2 linked regions of the Marinagarivorans cellulosilyticus genome follow. The protein of the gene in region 1 interacts with the protein of each later gene in a pairwise test. Links are inferred from orthologs where the notes say so. Each region holds a gene or a part of one and is shown on either strand. Other genes may lie near its edges. The genes, in order: MARGE09_RS04280 and rlmB.

Region 1 (7,511 bases):
CTAGCATCCAGCGTGTATGGCTCGGGAAAAGCATCGGTAGGGCAAACTTTTAAACACGCTGTACAGCTGCCACATAAATCTTCTGTTTTTCGATTATCAACAGGCAAAGGCAAGGAGGTAAATATTTCTCCTAAAAAAAACCAGCTACCGGCTTCACGCTGTAAAACCAGAGTGTTTTTGCCTATCCAACCCAAGCCGGCTTTTTCGGCCAGTGGCCTTTCTAGTACGGGGGCGCTATCGACAAAGGCGCGCTGGGTGGGTTCGGTTAAGCCGGCGGCTTGCGCTGCGTTATTAATTTTTTGGGCGAGGGTGGCTAAGCGCTTGCGCATTAATTTATGATAATCGCGGCCCATCGCGTAGCGAGCAATATAAGCTTTGTTGGGTTCTTTGAGTATTTTTATGTGAGCACTATTTTGTGGTAAATAATTAAGGCGCACAGAAATAATGCGCGCAGTGCCCGGCAGTAAAGATTCTGGTGTGTGGCGCATGTCGCCGTGGTCGGCCATCCACGCCATTTCACCGTGGTGGCCATCGGCTAGCCACTGCAATAATTTTTCGCGGTAGCCATCCAAGTTAGTATCACAAATGCCAATATCGTCTAGCCCCAGCTCGGCGCCCCATTGTTTAATAGAGTTGGCCAGCTGGGTGTAAAAATCTGTTGTTACGATTTCAGACATGGGCTATTTTTTTACAGTAATTTCGTAAAGATCGGTTCGGCGATCTTTAAGGTTGCGTACAGAGCCTTCACTGTGAAGTATTTTTAATTTAGACATATCTAAATCGGAAAACAGTAGCATTTCGGTATTGGGTGTTGCTTCGTTTAATACCGCATCGTGCGGGAAGGGGAAGTCGGAGGGGGTTAGTACCGCCGATTGGCTGTATTGCACATCTAAGCTTTCTACCTCAGGCAGGTTACCAACGCTGCCGGCAATGACTACATAACACTCGTTTTCAATGGCGCGCGCTTGGGCGCAATGGCGCACGCGTAAGTAGCTGTTTTTGGTGTCTGTCCAGAAAGGGACAAATAAAATGTCGAGCCCTTGCTCGGCCATTATGCGCGACAGCTCGGGGAATTCCACATCGTAACAAATAAGAATGCCAACGCGGCCGGCATCGGTTTGGAAGACTTTAACCTTATCGCCGCCGCGAATCACCCAGTCGTTGGCTTCGTGTGGCGTAATATGAATTTTGCGTTGTTCGTCGACTTGCCCATTGCGGTGGCAAAGGTAAGAGACATTGTAAATTTCATTGCCTTCGGCCAGTGGCATAGAGCCGGTAATAATGTTGGCGTTATATTCAATAGCCATGCGTGACATATCATCGCGCAGTTGGGTTGTGTATTCGGCAAGGTGGCGAATGGCGGCTGTTTGTGAGGGTTGTGGGCTTAATGCCATTAGTGGTGCATTAAAAAATTCGGGGAATAGAATAAAGTCGCTTTGGTAATCCGATACCGTATCTACAAAAAATTCAATTTGCTCGAGCATGGCTTTGTAAGAGTCAACGGCACGCATTTGCCACTGCACCGCGCCAACGCGCACTATGGATTTTGGTGTGTCTAATACGCTATCGCGCGGCTCGAATAAAATATTGTTCCACTCGAGCAAGGTGGCGTAGCCTACGGATTTTTCGTCTTCAGGTAAGTACTTTTTAAGTAGCCGCTTAACTTGGAAATCGTTAGACAATTGAAAGCTTAATATAGGGTCGTAAATGCGTTTGTCGTCTACCTCGCTAATGTATTGCATTGGCGATAGGGTGTTGCTGTGTTGATGGTAATTAGGGATGCGGCCGCCGGCTAAAATTGCGCGCAAGTTATATTGCCGGCACAGCTCTTTGCGGGCGTCGTAAAGCCTGCGCCCCAAGCGTAAGCCGCGATGGCTTTGGGCGATAACCACATCTAGGCCGTAGAGCGCATCGCCTTCGGAATTGTTGTTAACTTGGTCGTTGGCGTCGACAATATCTTCGTAAGTATGCGGGTTGGAAAAACGTGCATAGTCAACTTGTACACTTAACGCTAAGCCCACTAAGTGGTTGTCGTCCAATATCCCAATTTGCCCTTCGGGGAATTCTTGAATTAAATATTCGATGGTATGGCTCGGCCACGCGCCGCCCAATTCAGCATAGACTTCGTCCATTAAAGCTTTAACTTGCGGGTACATCTCTAACGACAGGTTGCAAATTTCTAAACGCGTTTGCTCGGTGGACATAAAATTCTCGTTATTTAAAGAGGGGGTAAGGCTTGCTCAAAGGCGAGTTAGCCGCGTTAATATCACGGTTTGCCAGCAACAACAAGTTGCGCGGGCTAATGTGGTTGGCGCAAAACTGTTGCAGGCTAACGCTATAGCCTTGTTCTTCGAGAAAAACCGCTTTATCCAGCGCTAGCCACAACTCAAGCGGCCGCCTAAAGCAGTGTCGAATGGCATCGTGGCGCATCATTTGTAGGCGTTCTTGTTGGCCTTGTGCTTCAAAAGCTGGCCAGTCGATTGTTGCTGGCAGGTTAACTTGGTGCTTGGGCGCAGCCCATTGGCAAAACTGTTCAAAATTATCGTGCGACTGCTTTTGTTTTGACGGCAAATTTTTGTACGGAGTGCCCGGCTGAAGCGTTTGGCGCAGGGCTTCGTAACCTAAGCGCCAATTTAATTCGTTTGCCCGTTGTTCGCGTTCGCGGTTACCTGCAGTAATTTGGTTTTGTTGGGCCAAACGCAGCGCTTGTAAATTAAGGCTGGCCGGTAAAGCGGTTGCTTGGGCGGCTGTACAAAGCGCTTGGTAGTGTGTGGCTTGTTGCCGGTGATAACAGCAAGGCGCTAAGGCAATTGTGCTGGCTTTATGCTGGGTTGCTGTGTGTAAAAAGTGGCAGTGCAGCTCGCCGCATGCATGCAGTGCCATCCAGTGTGGTGCTTGTGTTGCGCACTGGATTGTACCTTGGGCTGTAGTTGCCGATAGCGGTAATTTGTGGATGTCCGCATTGATGAACTGTTGCGGTAGCTTGAGTTTATTGGCGTATTGCTGCCCTTGTAGGCACAGGCTATTTTGCCATTCAATACTGATAACCGGTTGCGCGCAAAGCCAAGTGTGCAGGCGGCCAAGGTGGCCTTTGCCTGCGCACCATTCAATGGCAGAAGCCGAGCTGTTGGCGTGCGCATTTTGCGTGGTAGCAGCGCAAAACCCTTGTATTTGCTGCCATTTACGGCCAGGAATATCTGTATGCAGCCAAAAGGGAATGCTTGGCAATTGAGTCGTTACCAGTGCCGGCTCGCACTGGGCTTGCCATTCGAACAGTGTTGGGAAGTTGCCTGCAAAGTAATGGGCTTGCTGTTCTACGTCGTTATCCAGCGCCCACAGTTGCGCTTCGTTAAGGTGGGCGATTTTACTAAGTGCCCAAGTTAAGTGACCGGGGCGTTGGGTAAAAGCATTAAAGTCCCAATAAGGTCGCAGCTCTGACAGCAATTGTGCGCCGTATAGCAGCTTGCTTGTGTGGCTGTTTAAGGTAGGTAATAGACTGGCAATAATCGTGATTCTTGTATTGGGGGCGGCATATTGTTGGTTGTATTTTACGTGAGCGCGCTAGCCATTGGCTATTTATTGCAGTGCTAGTCTTGCTGGGCCTGTTGATGCGGCTAAAGCAGGGCAGAATGGGCACTGTTGCAGTATACTGCGGCTTTAATTTGTTATAAGTGTTTGAGTTATGTCTGAAAAACCTGCCGTCCCGCCGTTACCGCGTTACTTGTATCTTTCTGAGCAGGTGCGCGAGCTAGATAAGCTGCTTATCGAGGGGCATAAAACCCCCGGCATTGTATTGATGAAGCGCGCTGGCAGGGCAACGTTCGAGCTGCTTGAAAAGTTATTCCCGCACGGCTCTATCACTGTACTTTGTGGTGCGGGCAATAACGCTGGCGATGGCTATGTGGTGGCGGCACTGGCCGCGCAAGTGCGCCGCGATGTACAAATTTTAACCGTTTCCCCACCCGAAAAGCTAACTGGCGATGCGCGTCGCGCTTATTTATACGCTAAACAGGAAGGCGTAAATATTTTGCCGTATTCAACGGGTGCTGCCCGTCACTTACCCGATGGCTGCGTTATTGTGGATGCACTAGTCGGTACGGGTTTAAGTGGCGAATTGCGGGCTAATATTCAAGATGTGATTTGTGAAATTAATGAAACGCGCTTGCCGGTATTGGCCGTTGATGTGCCATCGGGTTTATGTGCTAACACTGGGCGAACGTTAGGCGAGGCTATCCGCGCTGTTGCGACCATTACGTTTATTGGTTGTAAGTTAGGTTTATTGACCGGCCGCGCGCCAGCGCTAACTGGCGATGTTTACTTTGACGGTTTAGGTGCCCCGCGCATTTTGTATTCGGCCTTTACACCCGCCGCTTTTTCGGTGGATTACACGGGGCTTAAACGCGAATTACCCTTTAAAGAAGCCGATGCGCACAAAGGTCAAAGCGGGCACGTTTTGGTGGTCGGTGGCGATTTGGGCATGGGCGGTGCGGCAATAATGACAGCCGAATCGGCAGCTTATTCTGGCTCGGGCATTGTGAGCTTGGCCACGCAGCTCGACCACGTTATGCCAGCACTTGTACGCAAGCCAGAAATTATGACCAAAGGCATTGATTCTGGCGGCCAGTTGGCGCCAATGCTACAGGCGGCTAGTGTTATTGCCGCTGGGCCGGGCTTGGGCCGCGGGAGTTGGTCAGAGCAATTATTGCAGCAAGTGCTAAAAACCACTAAGCCCTTGGTATTAGATGCTGATGCACTAAATTTATTGTCGGACTCGCTACATAATTATGCCGGCCGTGGTAATTGGGTGCTAACGCCGCACCCGGGCGAAGCGGCGCGCTTGCTGCACACCAATACCGCTGTTGTTCAGCAAAACCGTTTTGAAGCGGTTAGCGAAATTCAGAAAAAATACGGTGGTGTGGTGGTGCTAAAAGGCGCGGGTACATTAATTTGTGATGGCAAGCGCACGGTGGTAGCCAAAGTGGGCAACCCGGGCTTGGCCACTGCTGGCAGCGGCGATGTGCTAACGGGTATTATTGCTTCTTTAATTGGGCAGGGCTTAAGCTTGTCGTCGGCGGCGCAGTTAGGTGTTTGTGTGCACGGCGAGGCTGGTGATGCTTTGGCTGAAAAACATGGGCAATTTGGTTTGGGGGCAAGCGAGCTTGCGCCTTACGTTCGTCAAATTCTTAAGTAAGTTAAGCGTAGAGCAATAGCCATGAGTGATATGCCGGCTAATAATGAACAGTTGTCACTGTTTTTGCATAATGAGTTAGATACTGTGGCGTTGGGTCAAAAAATCGGCGCGGCGCTGCAAGGTTCTGCTGGTGTTATTTTTTTATCGGGTACGCTCGGTGCGGGTAAAACTACGTTTACCCGCGGCGTGTTAAAACATTACGGCCATTCAGGTGCGGTAAAAAGTCCGACATATACATTGGTCGAACCTTATCGTTTGGCTGAGCGAGATATTTATCATTTTGATCTTTATCGCTTGGCGGACCCAGAAGAACTCGAGTATATGGGAATTAGAGAATACTTTGATGGTCAAGCATTGTGCATTGTTGAGTGGCCAGATCAAGGCCAAGGCTTTTTGCCTAAGGCGGATCTCGTCATTAACCTGCTACCTTCAGGGGAAGGGCGCGAGGCGCAATTAATGGCCAATACTCGTGTGGGAAGTGCGGTAATACAGCAGTTAAACTAATGAATGCGTACTAGGCGCGCTGTTTATGCCGTCTATTTTTTGTCAATTTCTCGGGAACGGATCTCGAACAGGGGGTTAGGCATGTCGCGTAGGCGATGGCAAAAACCATTTTTATTGTCGGTGGTATTAGGCTTTATTGTATTTATTGGCAACGTTGCTGCCGTGCAGGCGGCACAAGTCGATAGTGTGCGGCTGTGGCGCGCGCCGGATAATACGCGTTTGGTGTTCGATTTGTCGGCATCGGCGGATCACAAATTATTCACTCTAGAAAACCCTAGCCGAGTTGTTATTGATATTCACAATACCGAGCTTAAAAAAGGCTTTGGTGATGTTCCTATTGATGATACCCCCATTACTAAGATTCGCTATGGCGATCGTGGTAATGGAACATTGCGTGTGGTTTTAGATATGAGTGCGCCGGTTAAGCCGCGCAGTTTTTCTTTGCCTAACCACGGCGACAAGCCAGACCGCTTAGTGATAGACCTTTACGATGGTGATAAGCCCACGGTTAAAACGGTAACCGCAGTTAAAGAGGTATCCAATGGTAAACGCGATATTATTATTGCCATTGATGCCGGCCACGGCGGTGAGGACCCTGGTGCACTAGGCCCCAAAAATTTGCGCGAAAAAGATGTGGTGCTAGCAATAGCGAAGCAAATGGCGCGCATGGTCGATAGCACTCCAGGTTACAAAGCTAAATTGATTCGTGATGGTGATTATTATATCCCCCTAAAAGAGCGCCGGAATAAAGCGCGCGATTTAAGGGCCGATTTATTTGTGTCTATTCATGCTGATGCATTCAAAAACCCGAAAGCGCGCGGCGCCTCTGTATTTGCGTTATCGCGCACCGGCGCAACCAGTGAAACAGCACGTTTTTTGGCCTCTAAAGAAAACGATGCCGATTTAATAGGTGGCGTGGGCGGCGTATCCTTAACGGATAAAGACAATATATTAGCCGGTGTATTAGTGGATTTATCCATGACAGCCACCCTAACCAATAGCTTGCAAGTGGGAGATCACGTCTTAAAAAATATGGGGCGGATTTCCCGCTTACATAAAAAGCAAGTGGAACAAGCTGGTTTTGCGGTGTTGAAGTCGCCAGATGTGCCTTCAATTTTGGTCGAGACGGGTTTTATTTCTAATCCACACGAAGCAAATAAGTTGGCAACCCATAGCTACCGTAAATATATGGCTAAGGCAATTTTTGATGGTGTGAAGCATTACTTTGAACAACAGCCACCTGCCGATAGCTGGCTGGCTTGGCACCTCGATAAAAAGCGTAAAAACTTGCCTTCGGAATACGTAATTGCCAAAGGCGATACCTTATCTGATATAGCAAAGCGCCACAGCGTGAGTGTGAAACGCTTGCAAGAATATAATCGCTTAAGCAATGCTTCTATTCAGGTAGGGCAGAAGCTGCAAATCCCTTCGAGTTAAACCTGCAAAGGGCTGGCACCGGTTTAAAAGCTTAAGCTTAAACCGGCAATAAAGGTGCGGCCCATTCCTGTATTCGAGCGTAGATGGCCTGCGCTTGATTCGTAATAATCGGTATCCAATACATTTTTAATATCGGCGCGCAATTGCAACTGTGAATTGCCAAGCTGCCAGTCGTAAACGGCACCTAAATCTATAACGTTAAAAGATTGTAAAATTTGCTGGTTGGCATCGTCGCCAAAGCGGTCGCTTACGTGCAGCATATTTAATGTGAAGCTTAGTGGTAGGTTAGCGTTTATACCTGTGGGGCGGTAATTCATAAAAACATTCAGCATAATGTCGGCGACGTGTGCTGGTGTATTACCTGCGTTATTGCCTTGGG
Region 2 (7,422 bases), 490 kb from region 1 along the record:
TGAAGGCGAGGATCAGGCTGAGGGGCTGCGGCGGCGCTTGATTGCCATGGAGCGCGATGGACAGATTATTCAAAACCGACGCGGTGCTTATGGCCCTGTGAGCAAAATGGACTTGGTGCGCGGGCGCGTGAGTGGCCACCGCGATGGTTACGGCTTTGTGATTACCCCTAGCAATGAAGAAGATATTTATCTGGCCAACCGGCAAATGCGCAAAGTGTTTGATGGCGATGAGGTGTTAGTGCGTGTTAGTGGTATTGATGCCCGTGGCCGGCGCGAGGGCAGTATTGCAGAGGTGTTATCGCGCAATACCAGCCATGTGGTTGGGCGCTACAGTGTGGGCCGCGGCAGTGCGCGTATTCGGCCCGATAACCCACGCATAGTGGCCGATATTTTTATCGCTAAAGAAAATACCATCACCGCCAAAGATGGCCAGTTTGTGAGTGTCGAAATTACTCGCCAGCCAGATCGCTTTGGCGCTGCCGAAGGCATTATTAGTGAGGTACTGGGTGACCATATGGCACCGGGGATGGAAATCGATGTAGCGATTCGCGCGCATGATATTCCGCATGTGTGGCCTGCGAGTGTAGAAGCAGAAGCGGCTAAGCTGAGTACAGAGGTCGCAGAGGAAGATAAAACTGGCCGTATCGATTTGCGCGATTTACCGTTGGTGACTATTGATGGTGAAGACGCGCGCGATTTTGACGATGCCGTTTATTGCGAGCGCAAGCGCAGTGGTGGCTGGCGTTTGTATGTGGCCATTGCCGATGTGGCGCATTACGTTGTGCCCGGCAGCGCGCTGGACGACGAAGCCCAAATACGGGGTAATTCGGTGTACTTCCCTGATCACGTAATTCCTATGTTGCCGCGCGGCTTATCGAACGGTTTGTGTTCGTTAAACCCTGAGGTAGATCGTTTGTGCATGGTTTGCGAAATGACCATTAGCGATGCCGGCCGCATTAGTGGTTATACCTTTTACGAAGCGGTAATGCACAGCCATGCCCGTTTAACCTATACCAAAGTTGGCCAGATGCTGGCCGAGCGCGATAAAAAACGCTCTGGCTTGCGCCAGCAATATGCCAGCGTAGTTAAACATGTTGACGAGCTGCACAACCTCTATCAAGCGTTGCGTGGTATTCGCTCTGAACGCGGGGCGATTGATTTTGAAACTGTTGAAACGCGTATTGAATTCGACGAAAACCGAAAAATCGAACGCATTGTGCCGGTGCATCGAAATGATGCCCATAAATTAATTGAAGAATGCATGCTGGCGGCTAATGTTTGCGCGGCGCGCTTTTTAGATAGCCATAAAATACCTACACTCTACCGTGTACACGAAGCCCCTAAAGAGCAAAAACTTAATAATTTAATGGAGTTTTTAGGTGCGCAAGGTTTGCAGTTGCGTGCTGGTAAGGGTGGCAAAATTGGACCGCAGCAATACCAAGAGGTAATGTCGCTGATTGAGGGCCGCCCCGATGCGCAAATTATTCAAACGGTAATGTTACGCAGTATGAATCAGGCGGTTTATCAGCCAGATAATAAAGGCCACTTTGGTTTGGCTTACCCAGCGTATGCGCACTTTACCTCACCCATTCGCCGCTACCCCGATTTATTAGTACACCGCGCTATTCGCAGTGTTATTCGCGGTGGTGTGGAATCCAATAAAGTGAAGCGCCACGAAAATACGCGCAGCCAAAAAGCCGAAACGGTTTACCCCTACGACATTGCTAAAATGTTGGCCTTTGGTGAGCAAAGCTCGCTTACCGAGCGCCGCGCCGATGAGGCCACGCGCGATGTTATGAATTGGCTAAAGTGCGAATTCTTACAAGATCGCATAGGGGGTGTTTTTGAGGGTGTTATTTCGGCGGTTACAGGCTTTGGGTTATTTGTTGAGCTTAAAGATTTGTATGTAGAAGGTTTGGTGCACATTACTAACTTGCCACAAGATTACTACCATTACGAAGCGGCCCACCACCACTTGGTGGGCGAGCGCACCCGTAAGGTTTTTGCGTTGGGCGACCCTATTGTGGTGCGGGTTGCTAGGGTCGATTTGGACGAGCGTAAAGTAGACTTTGAATTAGAGGCAAGGCAACCCAGAAAACGCCGAATTAAAAAGGATAAGCCCGAAGTAAAAAGCGCGGCGAAATCTAAAAACAGTAAAGCGAATAACAATAGTGACGCGAGTAAAAATAATGAGGATACTCGCAGCGCTACCAGTACTGGTGCAGACGATGGCGCCAATACCGGTGATAAAACGGCCCCAAAGCGCTTAAATAAAAACAAAAGCGGTAAGCAACAATCCAGAGATAAAACCGCAAAAAAGCAAAGCAAAAGTAAAAAGCTAGCAACGCCTAAAGTAAAGCACGCCAAAAAGCTTAAAAAATCGGATAAATCTAAAGTCGGGAAAAAACGCGTGAGTAAAAAGCGTTAAATATATCCTCTGTTACCCCTTCAATTATTTAGCGGCCGCGCAAGCGGCCTATGCCCCACCTATGTGAGTTTGACCTACCATGAAAAATCAAGTTGTCTTTGGCTTGCACGCCATTCAATCGCTGTTAGATACCGCGCCGGAGCGCGTGTTGGAATTGCTGGTATTGCAAGGGCGTCAAGATCAGCGCATGCAAAGTATTTTAGCTATTGCCGAAATGCACGGCATAGCGGTTAGCGAAAAACCCCGGAAAACCTTGGATAACATGGCCGATGGCAATCACCAAGGTGTTGTGGCTTTGGCTAAGCCAGCTAAAGCATTAACCGAAGATGACCTATATACAATGGTTGGGGATAGGGACAAAGCAACCCCTTTTTTATTGGTATTAGATGGTGTTACCGACCCGCATAATTTAGGCGCTTGTATTCGTTCGGCCGATGCTGCTGGTGTGCAAGCGGTAATTGTCCCTAAAGATAATTCTGTAGGTTTGACAGAGGTGGTGCGTAAAGTGGCTTGTGGCGCGGCAGATACTGTACCGTTAATTTCCGTGACTAACTTGGCGCGCACCCTGCAAAAATTACAAGAAAGCGGCGTGTGGGTTGTAGGCACGGCGGGTGAAGTTGAAATGAATATTTACCAAGCGCCGCTAACGGGGCCGTTAGCTATAGTGATGGGCGCCGAAGGCAAAGGCATGCGCCGATTAACGCGCGAGCATTGTGACCATCTTGCCTATATTCCTATGGCTGGCAGTGTAAGCAGTTTGAATGTTTCTGTTGCTGCGGGTATTTGCATGTTTGAAGCGGTGCGTCAGCGTCAATTAAATACGTAATCAATACTGATGAAAACCGCACTACGGCGTTGGCATAAATGGTTGGGGTGGCTATTAGCGGCGCAGCTATTGCTGTGGGCGGTAACGGGGGCCGTGTTTATTTTTAAGCCTGGTTATGGTCCCGCTTACGAGCGCTTGGAGGTTTTGTTTTTACCGGTATCCCAGCAGGATATTCAACGCGTTGCCGCTATCGCTAAACCCGAATGGCAAGGCGTGCGGATTTTAAGATCGGTAGCGGGTGAGCATTTACTGGTGAACACCGTGAATGGTGTAAAGCATTTGGATTTTTCAGGCGTGCAGCGAAACCCTTCGGCAAGTGTGGTTAAATCGTTATTCAGCGATAGTATTGCAGGTAATACGGCGCGCTACGGCCAATTAACAGATTTGGCTGGGCTAACGGCGGTAACTTCGACCGGTGTGAATTTAACGTTAGACTGGCAGCAGTTAACCCTTCGCCAGCAGGGTGACGATAGCCGCTTGATTAGCCTGCTGTATAAGCTGCATTACTTACAATTTACCGGCAATGCTTTTATTGATAAAACAATGGCCAGTCTTGCTTTGATGTTTTTAATTGTCTTGAGTGTGTTTGGTGTTGTAGTTTCGTTTTTGCGAAAGTAAGGCTATCGCAGCGTGTGGGAGATAGTGAAAAAGCGCGCTTCTGAAGCCGCGAACCTCGCCTCCCAAATCCCGCCTCTATACCCCCGAATCATAACACTTGCGCTTCCAGCGCGACCACCTGCCGTTGCGCCTTACTAAACTCCACTCCAATGCCATAAATAGCCCACCCATCACGCACATATTTCTGCGCATAATTATTGGCTTTAATTTGCGCTAGTGCATTGCCTAAGGGTTTATCCTCTACCACTTTAAATTCAAAAATAAACGTCGTGTTATTAAATTGAATAGCCATATCCACTTTGCCATTCACGCTAGAATCTTCCACCGTCACATGCAAACCCAAAGCCGCAAAATGGCTGTAAAAAATACTGGCGTAGTGGCCTTCGTAGTTATTAATGGGATTGTTGCGGTACCAATCGTGGGGGATGCTGGCGTAGAGTGCTTTTAAATGCGCACTTAGCAATTCAAAGTCGTGGCTTTTTAAGGCTTTCAGCAAAGTGGAGCGCGTTTTAGTAACGGCACTAATGCTAAAGCCTTGGGTCGGTAAAAGGGCTTTGTTTAGGCTAACTTCTACCTCTACATTGGGGTAACTAAGAGTGTATTCCCAAATGCCGGGGATGGGTTCGTCTACGGCTGCAATAGTCAAATAGCCGGTTTGAAACAACAGTGCTTCGGTGCCTATGGCGTCAACATCAAAATGGCCGAGCAAATCCTGATCGGAATGCAATGCAGCCAAATCTAGCGTGTTAATTTGCCGTTCCCCTAGTTTTTTGATTAAAAAAGTGGGTGTCGCGCTTTCAAACCAATAGGGTTTAAATTCGCGCTTTTCTAATAATAAAAGTACATCAAACGGATTATAAACGGATGTGCCCAGCCAGTTGTAACCGTTATACCATTCGCGAATTTTATCGCGGTCTAGGCCTGCCAGCTCTGCCTCAAACACCTCATCAATATCGTTATCGGTATAACCGCAAATGGCAGAATATTTGGCATCTAATGTAATGTCGTTAAGGTTATTCAAACCACTAAACAAACTCACTTTACTAAATTTGCTCACACCTGTTAGCAGTACAAACTTTAAAAACGGGTCGGCGTCTTTTATGACGCTATACAGGTTTTTTAAACCTTCGCGGTTTTGGGTGGCTATTTCGGTGTTTTCGATGTTATCGAGAATGGGCTTGTCGTATTCGTCGATCAGTAACACAACGCCTTGGCCATATTTTTTGTGGGCGGCCATTAATAAACTGCGAAAATTGCCGGGTATATCTAATGCTGTGTTCGCTGGCAAGCCTAAGCGTTCGCGATTGTCGCTGAGTTGCTGGTTAATGCGGTCATTTAACGCGGCGCGCCCCTGTACAACGCCATCACCAAAACTAAAACGCACCACAGGGTAAGCTGTTTGCCAGTCCCATTTTTTTTCAATAAATAGGTCGCTAAATAATTCACGCCGCGCTTCAAATAATTGTTGCAGGGTGTCTAAAAACAAACTCTTACCAAAACGGCGTGGTCGGGAGAGGAAAAAGTAATTCCCCTGCGTTATAAGCTGGTGCATATAGGGCGTTTTATCGACGTAATAACAACCTTCGTTGCGTAGTTTAACGAATGATTGAATACCCGTGGGGAGTTTGCGTTTGGTTGCCATCTTTATGCCTTGCGCTTGAATACGCACGAATTATAACAGCTAAAAAACTGGCGCCGAAGGCACAGGCGTTAGCTATTTTTATTGAAGGCGGTTTAGAGCTACTGATGCCAATGGCCTAAGGCAAAGTTACAGCGCAAGTGGGCCTGCAGCCTGTTGCTTCGCAGAGTGTTGTTATTAGCTATAGCGGCCCATCAGATTTTACCGCTAAGCATGCGGCTGTTATTGGCGACCAAAGCGCTGCGGGCAATATTACCCATACCCGCTACGACAATACCGCTATTGACGTGGATTACCCCACCTCGTTCGAAATGCTGGCCAAGGGGCAAGAAGGCGAGCAAGTTACCGTCAGCCTAGGTGATGCCTTCGATGTGAACGCGCCTATTGTGGCCGGCTATTACATGAACACGGCTTATGGTGTGAGCCTTGCCGACGAAACCGGTCTTTCGACGCTCTACTTTGAAGATATGGCAACCGCCGCCGATACCCGCCTAGGCGCCGGTAAAAGCTTTAGCTTCATCAATAACGCCACAAGCGATAGCAAACTGTGGGGCGATGGCATTAGCCAGCTCAATAAAGCCACTGAATTAGGCTTTAGTATTGAGGTAAAACGCAATGCCACCGTTACGGCGGATATTGTCGATTTGGGCCAAGGTGCATTGCGCCTGCGCCAAGTGGGTAGCGAATTAGAAGCCAGCGTTCGCACTGGCGCGGGTACCGCCGTGGTAAGCCTACCTATGCCGCTCGATGAGTGGATGCAAGCGGCGGTGCATTATAACTGCGCTTTGACGGGCGTCCTCGATTACTCCCTCAAACCTAAAGTACAAGGGGGTGATGACTTGGAGGTCTGCTACGCCTTCGATTCAGCCGGCGTGGTAAGAGCAATAGCGGAGTTAAATAAAATCGATGGTGACTATTTTGTAGATAGGCAGCGTGCAAGGTTGATTGAGGAAATTAAAGACGAGGTATCGCAGCTTAGTGATGATGAGCTAAGCGAACAAATTAATGAGCTGCTGAAGAAGACTGGGATGGCGAATGATTGACGCATTGTTTGCGCTTTTGTGTAGAGGCGCAACTTTGGATTCATAGCATTCTGGGTGACTTCTGTATTTTGATTTGATATTGGGCAGGAGTGCAGGACCCACTACGATTTGCCATCGAACAACTAAGTAGCGTCGCTATGCTGCTCTAGCCATGCCTTGAGCTCCGACAATTTTGGGAACTCTCTATCCGGTAATTGATCACTCTCAATGTAATCTTTTATTGGCCTAGGCGGGAGGAGCACATTAAAGTCCCTGCACTCCAGCTTTGATTCTGATCCTCGGTCGTTATTATAGGGATCCTTAATACGGCCTTTAAATTCGCGAACTTTTTTATTGGTTACGTAATTCGGATGACTGTCATCCAACAACTTCATTCTGTTAAGGCCTGTCTCATCCCAGTATCCCAGCGATTGAGTGTCACACTTATCGTCATCTTCAAAATCAAATCGATCCATCACGGCGAAGGCGAGGTTTGAGTAGCTTAACTTGGCGGTGTTTTTGTCCTCATCCTTCTCAAAATGAATGTCGGCAAAGATGGTAATGGCGAACCCCCCGAGCGCACACACAAGCTCGGTAACTCCCCACGACTGGAGGATGTTGGCCGGGGTCCCCCATGAGGGTGATGCGATACGCACAACATCACAGGGGAGCCCATAGCATGGCGCTGTCCGCTTCGGCTTGGTCCTAGGGTCATAATCGTAAAGATCCTTTTCACTTGGAGTACGAAATATCTGCTTTGAGTATTTTTTCTCTTTATGAAATACAGCCTCACGTAGCCGAAGCATCATATTTTTCTCAATTGCCGTTAGTTTCCGGCCTTCCTTCCCCTCTTTTTTTTCAAGGTTCGGGTAGCTCTCGGTGTTCTTTG

The links.
Region 2: the proteins of MARGE09_RS04280 (region 1) and rlmB interact in binary tests that used the Escherichia coli proteins (3 or more experiments, as listed by UniProt). The link is inferred for Marinagarivorans cellulosilyticus from one-to-one orthologs.

What each region holds. Positions count from the first base shown.
Region 1 is NZ_AP023086.1:1,076,234-1,083,744, forward strand. Bases 3,083-5,936 are described here. They hold MARGE09_RS04280 (NAD(P)H-hydrate dehydratase), read left to right. Parts: upstream 3,083-3,682; coding sequence 3,683-5,191; downstream 5,192-5,936. Other genes in these bases: MARGE09_RS04275 (methyltransferase), read right to left, coding at 3,083-3,444; tsaE (tRNA (adenosine(37)-N6)-threonylcarbamoyltransferase complex ATPase subunit type 1 TsaE), read left to right, coding at 5,213-5,695; MARGE09_RS04290 (N-acetylmuramoyl-L-alanine amidase), read left to right, coding at 5,777-5,936. Outside these bases: tRNA epoxyqueuosine(34) reductase QueG, read right to left, coding at 1-677; MARGE09_RS04270 (bifunctional GNAT family N-acetyltransferase/carbon-nitrogen hydrolase family protein), read right to left, coding at 681-2,204; more of MARGE09_RS04275, read right to left, coding at 2,215-3,082; more of MARGE09_RS04290, read left to right, coding at 5,937-7,132; MARGE09_RS04295 (TonB-dependent siderophore receptor), read right to left, coding at 7,156-7,511. UniProt on the Escherichia coli protein: Bifunctional enzyme that catalyzes the epimerization of the S- and R-forms of NAD(P)HX and the dehydration of the S-form of NAD(P)HX at the expense of ADP, which is converted to AMP.
Region 2 is NZ_AP023086.1:588,030-595,451, forward strand. What follows is about bases 1,616-4,380. They hold rlmB (23S rRNA (guanosine(2251)-2'-O)-methyltransferase RlmB), read left to right. Parts: upstream 1,616-2,507; coding sequence 2,508-3,254; downstream 3,255-4,380. Other genes in these bases: rnr (ribonuclease R), read left to right, coding at 1,616-2,428; MARGE09_RS02265 (PepSY domain-containing protein), read left to right, coding at 3,264-3,872; MARGE09_RS02270 (ATP-binding protein), read right to left, coding at 3,961-4,380. In the rest of the region: more of rnr, read left to right, coding at 1-1,615; more of MARGE09_RS02270, read right to left, coding at 4,381-5,514; MARGE09_RS02275 (hypothetical protein), read left to right, coding at 5,652-6,554; MARGE09_RS02280 (DUF6402 family protein), read right to left, coding at 6,677-7,422. UniProt on the Escherichia coli protein: Specifically methylates the ribose of guanosine 2251 in 23S rRNA.